Regions from separate parts of the Bacillus sp. EB106-04-04-XG123 genome, predicted to be linked through region 2. Evidence: riboswitches for the same ligand, from Rfam matches in the RefSeq annotation. Region 2 holds a riboswitch; each other region holds the start of a gene.

Region 1 (4,335 bases), on a different contig from region 2:
CAGATGACAATAACCAAGATCATCAAGGACCAGTTTCTGAACTCATGGAAGGGATGAACGGTGGGAATACAACGAATGTTGATTATCGCACCCGTCCTCAAGCCGATGATCGAATGCCTCTTGCAGGTGGAGATGGACGCTACAGTCATGGAGATATGAACTATCATAACCAAATGTCGTTCTCAGGCTACGATAAACAAGAGAACATCCAGCGTTCAAGAAAAATTGCCAACCGCGTCAATAAAATGAATCACGTGGCAGACTCTCAAGTCATGGTGACGGATGAGAATGTGTATATTGCCATTAAATCAGATGGCCGCCTGACGTCAGAAGGCGTATCACAAGTAGAAGAAGCAGCGACTCGTTATGCAGATGGAAGAGCAGTCCAAGTCATGAAAGATGAAGGTGCATTCACACGCTTTAGAGATATGAGAAGAACGCAATTTGAAACAGGACAAACAGGCATGACCCGATAGTTTGACACAAAAAGGCTAAAGTTCATCACGAACTTTAGCCTTTTCTTAAAAATAAACCTTGATGCCTATATAAAATTCGTAAAAGAAATAACAGCCAAACCCTAATAATAAAATACCAGCAATAATGGATGTCCACTTGATCATCGTCCGATTCATCACTTTTCTTGTTAAGGATACAAGTGTGAGTAGACCAATGTCATGAAGGAGAATCCCTGCCAAAATACCGCCGGCAGCCAGCATAAATTCAGATGAATCTGTTTTTGTATAAGCATCCGCAAGTACAGCACCAAAAACAGAAACCCAGAACACAAGATTTCCAGGAGATACCGCCACGAGCAAGCCGTTTCGATATGTTTTCGCGAATGATTTATTGACCTTTTCTCCTGCTAAATGAATATCTTGATCCGCATTTTTAATGGAATCATATGCAAGAATCATTAAAAATACAGCTCCAATCAGCCAGAGCGGGATTTGAACAAACGGCAAAGATAAAAACTGAGCAAATCCAGCATATAAAGCCAAGATGAGTAATAAGTCTATGGTCATACCGCCTGCTCCGACAGTTAAACCATGAAAAAATCCGTTTTTCAGTCCCTGTTTTGTCATTTCAACCGTGATTGCTCCAACAGGCAGAGCAATTGAGAATCCTACGACGATAAATGTGAGAAATGTTTGCAATCGACTAGAACTTCCTTTGAATATATTGTATAAAAATTCTCCGTTTAGATTAATTATACATAATAGGAGAAAAGGATCAATGATTATTTCAGATTTAATTGAAATGAGTGAGATAGATGATGTATAGAAGACTGTATATCAACATGATCCATAATGCTTGTAGGGGAAAGGAACTATTTTCCTGAATCTTCTTTTCTTCATGATTTCTCTATGCTACACTGATGTGGAAATCAATAAAAGTGACTAGGGGTGCCCGCAAAATGGGCTGAGAGAGAAGTTTAGCTTCTTAACCCTTTGGACCTGATCTGGCTCGTACCAGCGTGGGGAAGTTGAAGATGATGCATGTATCATATCAATAATATGCATGTTTATTTCTGACGACGAAACCAGGTTCTTTAAATAGAGCCTGGTTTTTTGCTGGTGCTGATTCCATCCTGTCCGGTGACAAGAAGAAAAGGAGAGAACAGCAAATGAAAGAAAAGAAAAGTGTCCCATCCAATCAATCATTGTTATCCAGCTTTGACGGCAGCCATAAGGTGTATGAGAAAGGATCAAGACCCGATATCTTAGTGCCAAAAAGAGAGATCACGCTCTCACATACTGTGACAGAGGCGGGCAACATAAAAAATGAAGCAGTCCGTGTATACGATACGAGTGGACCGTACACCGATGAGAACGTTCATATTGACGTCACAAAGGGGTTAAAGCGTCTTAGGGCAACATGGATTGAAGAAAGAGGAGATACAGAAAACTATGAAGGGCGTCATGTAAGACCGGAGGATAATGGATACCGTTCAAAGGGGAATGAATCTATTCATTCTATCCAGACTGATTTTCATCATATGCCACTCCGCGCGAAACAAGGAGCGCGCGTGACGCAAATGCATTATGCCAAAAAAGGCATCATTACGCCTGAAATGGAGTTTATCGCAATAAGAGAAGAGCTAAGCCCTGAGTTCGTTAGAGAGGAAGTAGCGAGCGGAAGAGCCGTCATTCCTTCAAATATTAACCATCCAGAAAGTGAACCAATGATTATCGGAAGAAATTTTCATGTCAAAATCAATGCGAATATTGGCAATTCAGCTGTCACGTCATCCATTGATGAAGAGGTTGAAAAAATGACATGGGCGATCAGATGGGGGGCAGATACAATGATGGATCTGTCTACTGGAAAGGATATTCATACAACGAGAGAATGGATCATCCGGAATTGCCCAGTCCCAGTAGGAACCGTTCCCATCTATCAGGCCCTTGAAAAAGTGAATGGAGTCGCAGAAGATTTGACGTGGGATGTGTACAGGGACACATTAATTGAACAAGCGGAGCAAGGTGTAGACTATTTCACGATTCATGCTGGCGTACTGTTAAGATATATTCCGCTCACTGTCGATCGGGTGACTGGAATTGTTTCAAGAGGCGGTGCAATTATGGCAAGATGGTGTCTTGCTCATCATCAAGAGAATTTCCTCTACACTCACTTCGAAGACATTTGTGAAATTATGAAAAAATATGATATCGCCTTTTCACTTGGAGATGGACTTAGACCAGGCTCGATTGCTGATGCCAATGATGAGGCGCAGTTTGCAGAGCTGGAAACGTTAGGTGAGTTAACAGAGATTGCTTGGAAACATGATGTGCAGGTAATGATTGAAGGGCCCGGACATGTCCCAATGGATAAAATCAAAGAGAATGTGGACAAGCAAATGGACATTTGCAAGGAAGCACCATTTTATACGTTAGGGCCTCTTACAACAGATATCGCACCTGGGTATGATCACATTACATCCGCGATCGGTGCGGCCATGATCGGCTGGTACGGAACAGCAATGCTGTGCTATGTAACGCCAAAAGAGCATTTAGGTCTGCCGAACAAAGAAGATGTGAGAGAAGGCGTGATCGCCTATAAAATTGCTGCACATGCTGCTGATCTAGCAAAAGGACATCCTGCGGCTCAAAAGCGCGATGATGCTTTATCGAAAGCGAGGTTTGAATTTAGGTGGCGGGACCAATTCAACCTGTCACTTGATCCAGAAAGAGCCTTGGCGTTCCATGATGAAACATTGCCTGCCGAAGGCGCTAAAACCGCTCACTTTTGCTCGATGTGCGGACCGAAGTTTTGCAGTATGAAAATTTCTCATGATATCCGCAATCAATCTGAAGAAGTGAAAAGAGAGATGGAAAAGAAGGCGAAGGAGTTTGTCAGTCAAGGAAGTCAAATTTATCATCCATAAAAAAAGAACCTCGCACGATGCTGTGCGGGGTCTTATCAAACCGCTGAAAAGGCTTTTCTTAAAAGGTGAAAAAATGGCTTTGTTGCATATGCCATCATGTCCACACTCGGAATGAGAGCATCTGTTAAATGAAAAAAGACTGTTTTTCTTTCTGGAGATGTTCGTTTCTCTTTCTGCTTCATCAAGGGCAGCCTCCTTTTTCACTAATATACTTCTTTGCAGATATGAGAGATAGATATGTTGTGTGAATTTAAACAAAATTTAAACTTCTTGGGTTTGAATGGAAAGAAGGAGGGGAAACGAGTTGAATAGAGAATGAATGAAAAGAGCTGATCTATTTGACCAGCGAACAAGAAGAGTGGAAGGTGATCTTATGATGAAAGTATTTAAGGTAACATTTCATATGAACAATGGGGAAGTGCTTGATTTCGAGCTCAAACGTCCAGCTACCTATGATGTGTATAAAAAAATTGAAGAAGCCAATCATTGGTTTAAGCTGAATAATGAAATCATTAATCTATTAAACGTCAATAGTATCCATGTAGAAACAGAATAACAGCAAAAAGCCGCTCAGATAGAGCGGCTTTCGTTATGCAGAAAAATCATTTCGATTATTAAGCTGCCCGCGGGACAGCCAGTTCTTTTTATACAAATAAGCAATCACTTCAAGCCACAGACGCGGTGCTTTTTTAGGGAAAAAAGGTTTTTGGTAATAAGCATAAGCGGCTTTTAAATCATCCCATTGATGACATGCTTTCGTTTGTGTGAATCTGGCAACGTCAATGACTCTGATCCGTCCTTCTTTTGTTAAGATCAGATTGCGCAGATGGATATCAGAAGGATTCAATCCTTTCTCGCGCGCTTCCTCCAGCGCATCATCGACTTGATTGATCATTTGTTTTTTAATAGGAATTCCTTTTGTAAGGCATTCATAGAATGTGTAGCCTTTA
Region 2 (4,335 bases):
GCCTTGATCATCTAATAAAATCACCCGATCCATCCATTCGATGACTCCGTCAAGCACATGCTCTACAAAAATCATGGTTTGCTGCTGATCGGCTGCAAGCTGCTGCAGCAGTTGAAATATGTCCATTCTACCTGCCGGGTCAAGCTGTGCGGTTGGTTCATCAAAGAATAGAACATCCGGCTGTAATGCTAGTAAACAAGCAAGTGCCAATCGCTGCTTCATGCCGCCAGATAAAGTGTGAATCTCTGTATGCGGATCGACATTCAGTTGGACTTTTTGCATGAGCTGCTGAATGATGTCATCCATCTCTTCACGTGGGACGGAACGATTCTCTAAGCTAAAGGCAATTTCTTCATTGACGCGGTGCATACAAAACTGAGAGTCTGGATCTTGAAACATGACGCCTGTATGTCTTTGTAACACCACTTCGCCCTGCATGTCAGCTTCCACATGCTCTGGAATGATTCCAGCCAGAACCGAAATGAGCGTGGATTTCCCGCTTCCGCTCGGTCCTAAAATAAGCACCTTTTCCCCTTTTTGAATCGTAAGAGAGATTTGATGCAAAACTGGCTTAGGCTGTTCATAAAAACGGACAGTCAGATCATTGCACGCGAGAAATGAATTCATGCTGTTCACCTTTATTTCGTTTTTCTTTCATGATGGCATATTGATTGAGTACACCAGTTTTGGATAGTGCCTCCACCACCACTTTCGCAAGGCATCCGCCAAGTATCATTCCACTAATGATTTGAGTCACAAGCGTCATAAGTAAAACTTGAGGCGTATAATATCCGAAGCCATTTGCCACGAGACTGTACGCCATCGCTCCGATAGCGGCAAAGGCACCAGACAGCATCAGTGTCCACATGCGGTATCGTTTATACCCAAAAAGAGCGAAGGCGATTTCTGCCCCAAGCCCTTGGCATACACCAATCAGCAGAGCTGAAAGTCCGAAGTGGCTGCCTGTCAATAATTCCACAGCCGCGGCAGCTGTTTCCGCAATCAGGGCAGCCCCCGGCTTTTGAATGATATACGCAACGATTGGACTGGCAATGACCCATATTCCAAACATGATATTGCCTCCTGCTGGGCCAACAAGTGCTGTAATCGGTAAGTAAAGTGTGGACCATCCTAAATAGATCACACCGCACGCAACGGATAAAATCACGGCAAGGACGACTTCTTTCATCTTCCATGTCATGATGTATGCACCTCCAGTTGAACTGGCCACTCTTCAACAGTAAAGGCCATTTCCCAAAACTTGTACTCGAGCTGGCAGCTTAAGATAAAATGCTGTTTCATTTTTTCCTTTTCCTTCTCACTTGCTGCTTCTGCCAATTGATCGAGCCGTTTGCAAAGCTCACCTGTGACAGAATCGGTTAACCCTCCATAAAACGTGATCCATTCATAAAACGGATGTGACAGGTCTGGCTGCACATCTGTGAGCATTCGTTTCCCTATTTCCCAATATGTCCAAGGACATGGAAGCAGGACAGCGATGATTTCACCAAGCGTACCTTCCTGTGCGACTTGCAGCATGTGATGAATATAGTGATGAGCACTCGGAGCCAAAGAAGCACCTTGGAGCTCATCATACGCTACTCCTGCCACTCGGCAAAGGTTTTGATGAGGGTGCGTTTCACTATCTAGTACAAACGCAATCTGCTGATGAAAAAACGCAATATCCTCTCTGTCTGTACATCTGCTGAGCGCTGCTGCATAAATTTTAATGAATGCTTGTAAGTATTCTGCATCCTGTTTGACATAATGAATGATCTGTTCCTTTTCCAGCTTTCCTGCTGCCAGGCCTCTAACGAACGGATGCTGATAAATGGCTTCAAATAACGGTTCTGCTTCTTTCCTTAATTGCGTAGAAAATGTCATAAAAAAAGCCTCCTCTTCTTCAGTTGAATAAATGAAAAAGCCACCCCAAATGGAGCGGCCTTCTTATCGATTCAATCATGAATAAGACAAGGTCCAGCTCCACTTCCCTCCGCTAGTACGAACTAGATCAGGTTCAAAGGGTCCAAGATTTTCTCTTGTCTCAGTCATACATGACTCCCCTAGTGGACTTTTGTCATTTAATTATCTTTACTCTACACATGTGGCGATTTGATGTCAACCGCCTTTCTTAATTCAACGTTCTGATTGTTGGCAGTTTCTCGATTCCTGCAGCATAGTAGAAATTCAACACACTGAAGAAATCAATTGGCTTTCCTGTTTTTAAATCTACAGCTAAAATATGATCACCGTAATTTGTCATATCATCAATATCTAAGCGTCTTGGTGTTGTCTTCCCAAGTGTATCAACAAAGCTACTATGGTAGTACTGCCCGCTAGCAAACGATGATTCATGATACATAAATAAAGTCTCCACATCTAAGTAGACGAGAATGGCCTCTGAGGAACTTGCGTATGGAGCAGAGTACGACACTGGTGCCGAAATACTTTTCACCTTCACACTGTCAACAGAATGAGTTCTCTGTTCATATTTTCCATCATATGAGAAGTAAAATACACGCTCCCATTTATAATCGGCGGTCTTAGATTGTTTGTTATACACTTTTGTACCATTTGCGAAAACATCCCCATTGGCATACGTAGCGACAAAGTATTGCAATGTTGATGACAGGGATTCAGCACCTGTGAAATTTGGTGGGTTTTTGGCATTTACCTGTAATGTATATGAGTCTCCAAAGTCTCCACCACTGGTAATACCAAACGCATAATCACCCGCTGGTAAATTGCTTAACGCAAGCAGACTGCCTGCCGGTTGAATAAGATCCGTTGGGTAGGCTTGTCCTGTTTCATAATCAACAACAAACAATTGAACGAAATAATCAGGGTTTGAAGAAGTAATCCGGCTGATGAGTGCCTGAGGTGAAGATGTGCTTAAAAACCATAAATCAACTGGGTCTTCCTCTGTTAAGACAGCCGATTGATTTATGGCTAGTCCATCAATGGAGCGAACGGCAGACGTGCGCATTTTGCCATCTTTAGCAGCTTTTCGTTTGATACTGATTCCTTTCTTCTTATTCACTTTAAATGATTTTTTCACTTGCTTCTGTTGGATAGCGGTTCCTTCATCCTGCTTCAAAAACGACTCTTGCACTTGCTGAATCGCTTTTTCTGTCAGGAGTGATTGTTTCCCACTTGATTTTGGTGCTTCTTCTGCTTTTAATGCTGGTGAAAACAAACCTGTTGCGATGAGTAAAACAGACAGTAAAGCTGCAGTGATTTTGACATAAAATGCTCTCACAGGAACATCCCCTTTTCCTCTTTTGGGTTTTTTACCCTGTGATAATTTTACCATTATTCCAATCATTGTTTTGGTCTTTTTTGGGACATTTTTATAACAAAAAAACCAGCCGCATGTAACGGCTGGTTTTTGATCGTTTTATGCAATAGTTTTAACAAACAAACGTGCTGTTTCTGCACTTGATCCTGGGTTTTGTCCAGTAATGATTTGTCCGTCAACGACAGCAAATGGCGCAAAGGCATCTCCTTTTTCAAACGCTGCCCCCTGCTCACGAAGTTTTGTTTCCAATAAAAATGGAACCTTTGGTGTCAGCTGCACGGCTTCCTCTTCTTCGTTGGTGAAGCCTGTGATTTTTTTGCCTTCGATAAATGATTTGCCATTTTCGTCCTTCACATCAACGAATGCTGAAACACCATGACAAACGGCTCCGATCGCACCATTTTTATCTGAAACCGCTAAGATCGCATCCGCTACCAATTGATTAGACGCAAAGTCGATCATAGGGCCGTGTCCCCCAGCAAAGAAAATGCCGTCATAATCAGCTGGATTCACATCTGTAAGCGCCTTTGTGTCTTGAAGTCGTTCATACACATCTTGATATTGCGCTGGAACACCTTCAGGAATTGAATTTTTGTCAATTGGTACAGTGCCACCTTGAATAGAGACAATTTGTACTTCTAGTTCATTTTCTTTAAAAATATGAAATGGCTCTGCTAACTCTTCTAGCCATAAGCCTGTTGGATGTCCATTCATTTCTGGGCTGCTTGTCGATACTAATAACACTTTCTTACTCATCTTGATCATCCTTTCGATTTATCCTGTGGTTATTTTATATTTTGCACAATTAAATATCAAGCAATATGACTTTGGGTCAGTTCTTTATGTTATACCCGATTTTCTAAAAAATATGGTATGACTCAAAATCTAATCAATATGTCACATTCTATTGGTAGGGAATTTCATGTAAAATTGTCATTGAGTGATATAATATGAGGAAAGATTGACAGATCTCTCGTGGCACATGAGGGGATTTTTAAAGGAGTGAAAAAGAGATGAAAACCTATTCGATTGTGATG
Region 3 (4,335 bases), on a different contig from region 2:
TTAAATAGCGATAAAGCTTAAAGCAATGGTTGCCAGGTACATAGCGGATTGCGCCGTGTGAATAGGCATGAATGACAAATCGCATGACGTCTACTGACTGAGGCCCTCGATCTGTTAAATCACCAACAAGGGCCAGCGTTCTCTTATCAGGATGGACGGGTAATCCATGTTTGAGTTCGTATCCTAGTTTGTGTATGAGGGTAAGCAGCTCTTCGTAGCAGCCGTGGATATCGCCAATGATATCGAATTTCATAAGGTTTCCTCCTGATTTTTTTCATCCATTCGTCGGATATAAAGAAGTTTGAATTTTAGAAAATATAACGAATGGCTTTCATTTCATTTAGGCAATTGTTAGAATCAATGCTTTAACGTAAGACTTATAAAATTAAACATGAATGTTAGGAGGCTTTAGCCAATGGAGCATACATCTGTTTCATCACTCGTTGTCGTTATTATTGTCGCCTTTTTCACCCCTATTTTATTGCACCGATTTAAGCTGACCATCCCGGTCGTTGTAGCTGAAATCATCATGGGGCTCATCATTGGGAAAAGCGGTCTTCAACTGGTTGTCGAACATGATGCGTGGTTAGATACATTATCCATGCTCGGTTTTATTTTTCTGATGTTTTTAAGTGGACTTGAAATAGATTTTTCTTCTTTTGAGTCAAAGAAGAAAGCACGAGAACTTCCAAATGGTTTAAAAGAACCAAATACATTTAAAGCAGCCACCATTATTTTTCTTGGGGTATTTTGTATTTCTTTTATCCTGTCCTATGCGTTTGTACTCGCAGGGTTTATCCAAAATGCCTTTTTAATGACGCTCATTATCTCTACCATCTCATTAGGCGTAGTGGTTCCAACCTTAAAAGAGGAAAAGTTGATGCAGACGAATATCGGTCAAATCATTCTGCTTGTAGCTGTCATTGCTGATTTGGTCACGATGATTTTACTTGCTGTGTTTTCCTCCATTTATGGAGATGGAACAGGGAACATGTGGCTTCTGCTCTTATTATTTGCTGCAGGCATTCTTCTTTATTTATTTGGCCGCGTATTTAAGACAAAGTCAATTTTTCAGTCGATGTCAAAAGGAACCGTGCAAATTGGGACAAGGGCAATCTTTACTCTCATTATAGTCTTAGTTGCCTTATCTGAATCACTCGGGGCTGAAAATATTCTTGGGGCGTTTTTAGCTGGCGTACTTGTGTCCCTTCTTTCGCCAAATAAAGAGCTCGTTCAGCAGCTGGATTCATTTGGCTACGGATTTTTAATCCCGATCTTTTTTGTGATGGTCGGAGTGGATCTGAATATATGGGCACTGTTTAAGGATCCGACGATTATGATCATGATTCCGCTGCTGTTTATTGCGTTGCTTATCAGTAAGCTCATCCCAATTCTTTATTTGAAAAAATGGTATGACATGAATAAGGTCATCGGCTCCGGCTTTTTATTAACTTCAACGTTATCTCTCGTCATTGCAGCTGCGACGATTGGTGAGCGGCTCGGTGTCATTGATCATAAAATGTCTGGAGCGCTGATTTTAGTTGCTGTGCTAACGAGTATTTTAACACCTGTTTGGTTTAAAGCGCTCTTTAAAAAAGAACAAGCGGCGAGCCATAAGAAGCGTGTGACCTTTATTGGTGCAAATCAGCTGACCTTACCTGTCACACTTGATTTGCATCAGGATGAATATGACATTCGGATTTTGCATGTGTTTCAAGAAAATAAGGAAGCACTGCTGGCAGACTCTATCTTTGAAGTCGAATCAATTGAACAATACGACGATGAGACGCTGAGAAAGGCTGGCGTCGGCCAAGAGGATGTCCTTGTCGTCGCAACAGGCAGTGAGACAAAAAATAAGGAAATTGCTTTATTTGCAAAAGAAGAAGGTTCAAAACAAGTCATTGCAAGTGTCAACAAAGCTGAGGCAGAGCTGACATTGAAGGAAGCGGGCATTGATACGTTTTCTACTTTCCTTTCATCTAAAACGGTGCTAAGAGCTTTGATTGAAGCACCTGATGCGATTCGATTGCTAACAAATGAGGATTCTTCTTTGTATCAAATTCAAATGAACAATCATCGTTATCATAATGTCATGCTGAGAGAATTTCCTTTCACCGGTGACTTGGTATTTGTCCGTATTTTCAGAGGAGTAGACAGCTTAGTACCGCATGGAGATACGACACTTAGAAGCGGCGACCGTGTGCTTGTATCGGGCTCCAGGGAGTATGTGGCAGGACTAAGAGCGCAATTAGAATGACAATGAACGCTTGACCAATGAACAATTCCTGATTAAGATAGAGGTACAACATCATATATTTGATCCACTAGGGGAGTCCTTTAAAAGGGCTGAGATAAAAGTGTCGACTTTTAGACCCTCATTACCTGAACAGGTTCATACCTGCGTAGGGAAGTGGTGCGGTTTTTGACTATGCTTTTTACAAATTCCAAGCCACTTTCCACGCGGAAAGTGGCTTTTTTATATGGAAAAACAGGAGGAGAGGAACATGACGTTTTCAACAGAATGTAAAGAGGCTGCAGCAACATGGTGGAATGGAAGCTTTACGCATCCTTTTGTCAAAGGGATTGGGGATGGCACACTTTCACTCGATCGTTTCACTTATTACGTGATGCAGGATTCGTATTATTTAACTCATTTTGCAAAGGTGCAGGCATATGGAGCGGCGATTAGTGAGGACTTACATACGACGGGCAGAATGGCGTATCATGCCCAGGGCACGTATGAAGCAGAGCTGTCCCTGCATAGGAAATTTACAGAGCTTCTGCAAATTTCTGATGAAGCCATTGAGAACTTTAAGCCTTCCCCGACTGCTTATGCGTATACCTCTCATATGTACCGGTCTGTAAAAAGCGGACGGTTTGAAGAGATTTTAGCCGCGTTATTACCGTGTTACTGGCTCTATTATGAGGTAGGTGAAAAGCTGAAACAAACAACACCTGACCATCCAATTTACCAAGAATGGATTTTGACATATGGAGGCGATTGGTTTAAGGAACTCGTTTTCGAACAGGTGAACCGCTTTGATGAACTAGCAGAAAAAGCACCAGAACATGTACGCGCCAATATGAAAGAAAATTTTGTGATTTCAAGCTATTACGAATATCACTTTTGGGAGATGGCGTATCAAAAAGAATTGTGGCAAACAGCATGCTTAGATGGGGTTGGTGCAAATGGAACTCCACGCAGTGACAAATGATTCGCTTCCTGCGGGTGAACTGATCAAACAAATAAAAGCCATTGCGTCTGAAGTGGATTTTATTCATATTCGGGAACGGTCTAAAACAGCAGGTGAGCTTGTTGATCTCGTGAAGAATCTCCTTTTAGAAGGTGTACCGAAAGAAAAGCTCGTGATCAATGACCGAGTAGACGTGGCGCTGCTAACCAATATTCACAGGGTGCATCTTCCGGGCCATAGCTTTTCGCCGAAGGAGCTGCGAAGAAAATTCCCTCACCTTCATGCAGGGGTGTCCGTCCATTCGATAGAAGAAGCGAAAGCAGCAGAGAAAAATGGAGCAGAGTATGTCATGTTTGGGCACGTATATGACACCTCTTGTAAACCAGGACTCCAGGCAAGAGGTGTACAGCTTGTGAAAGAACTGACTTCTGCACTAACAATTCCAGTGGTGGCCATCGGCGGGATGACCCCAGAACGAGTTCCAGAATTGAAACATGCTCATGTGAAAGGAATCGCTGTCATGTCTGGGATATTTACTCATCATCAGCCGCGTATGATGGCACAAGCATTTTCTGAAAAGGTAAAGGAGAATCCTTATGAAAAAGCATTATGACGTTGCAATCATTGGTGGTGGAATCATAGGGATGTCAATCGCCTATCACCTTGCAAAAGCAGGAAAACAGGTGGTCTTATTTGAAGCGAATGAGATAGGGAAGCAAACGACAAGTGCGGCTGCCGGGATGCTCGGTGCACATGCTGAAGGAGAGGGGCATGAGGATATTTTCTTTCAGGCAGGCAGAGCAAGCCAGGCATTATACGAAAAATTAAAGGTCGATCTTTTGCATGAATCAGGCATTGATATTCGGACTTCAGCAGGCGGCATTATGAAGGTCGCCTTTACTGAAGAAGAGAAGCAGGCCCTTTGCCGGATGCAGCATTTGTCTACATTTAAGTGGCTTGACGCAAGCAGCGTAAAAAAATGCATGCCTCAAGTAACAGATCACATGCTGGGAGCAGGTTTGATTGAAGAGGATGTGCATGTGGAGCCTTACGCTGTATGCAGGGCTTTGTGGCAGGCGGCGGTCCGGTACGGAGCAGATGTGAAAGAGTGTACACCTGTGATCGAAGTGAAGCGGGACAA

What was found. A riboswitch is a leader RNA that binds a small molecule or an ion and turns the genes downstream of it on or off. The one in region 2 is predicted to bind thiamine pyrophosphate.
Region 1: linked by a shared signal. The riboswitch ahead of thiC (phosphomethylpyrimidine synthase ThiC) and the one ahead of tenA (thiaminase II) in region 2 are both predicted to bind thiamine pyrophosphate.
Region 3: linked by a shared signal. The riboswitch ahead of tenA (thiaminase II) and the one ahead of tenA (thiaminase II) in region 2 are both predicted to bind thiamine pyrophosphate.

The regions. Positions count from the first base shown of each region.
Region 1 is NZ_JBYTDZ010000005.1:307,598-311,932, forward strand. It holds gene AC3WTB_RS16520 (YhcN/YlaJ family sporulation lipoprotein) at 1-476, shown strand, start outside; gene AC3WTB_RS16525 (LysE family transporter) at 522-1,154, opposite strand; TPP riboswitch at 1,390-1,498, shown strand; gene thiC (phosphomethylpyrimidine synthase ThiC) at 1,625-3,385, shown strand; gene AC3WTB_RS16535 (hypothetical protein) at 3,421-3,567, opposite strand; gene AC3WTB_RS16540 (hypothetical protein) at 3,759-3,941, shown strand; gene AC3WTB_RS16545 (serine/threonine protein kinase) at 3,975-4,335, opposite strand, start outside.
Region 2 is NZ_JBYTDZ010000002.1:779,248-783,582, forward strand. It holds gene AC3WTB_RS09380 (ABC transporter ATP-binding protein) at 1-627, opposite strand, end outside; gene AC3WTB_RS09385 (ECF transporter S component) at 602-1,201, opposite strand; gene tenA (thiaminase II) at 1,198-1,884, opposite strand; TPP riboswitch at 1,972-2,075, opposite strand; gene AC3WTB_RS09395 (hypothetical protein) at 2,132-3,259, opposite strand; gene AC3WTB_RS09400 (type 1 glutamine amidotransferase domain-containing protein) at 3,398-4,054, opposite strand; gene AC3WTB_RS09405 (hypothetical protein) at 4,312-4,335, shown strand, end outside.
Region 3 is NZ_JBYTDZ010000001.1:705,450-709,784, reverse strand. It holds gene prpE (bis(5'-nucleosyl)-tetraphosphatase PrpE) at 1-253, opposite strand, end outside; gene AC3WTB_RS03680 (monovalent cation:proton antiporter family protein) at 416-2,257, shown strand; TPP riboswitch at 2,317-2,426, shown strand; gene tenA (thiaminase II) at 2,505-3,215, shown strand; gene tenI (thiazole tautomerase TenI) at 3,190-3,807, shown strand; gene thiO (glycine oxidase ThiO) at 3,791-4,335, shown strand, end outside.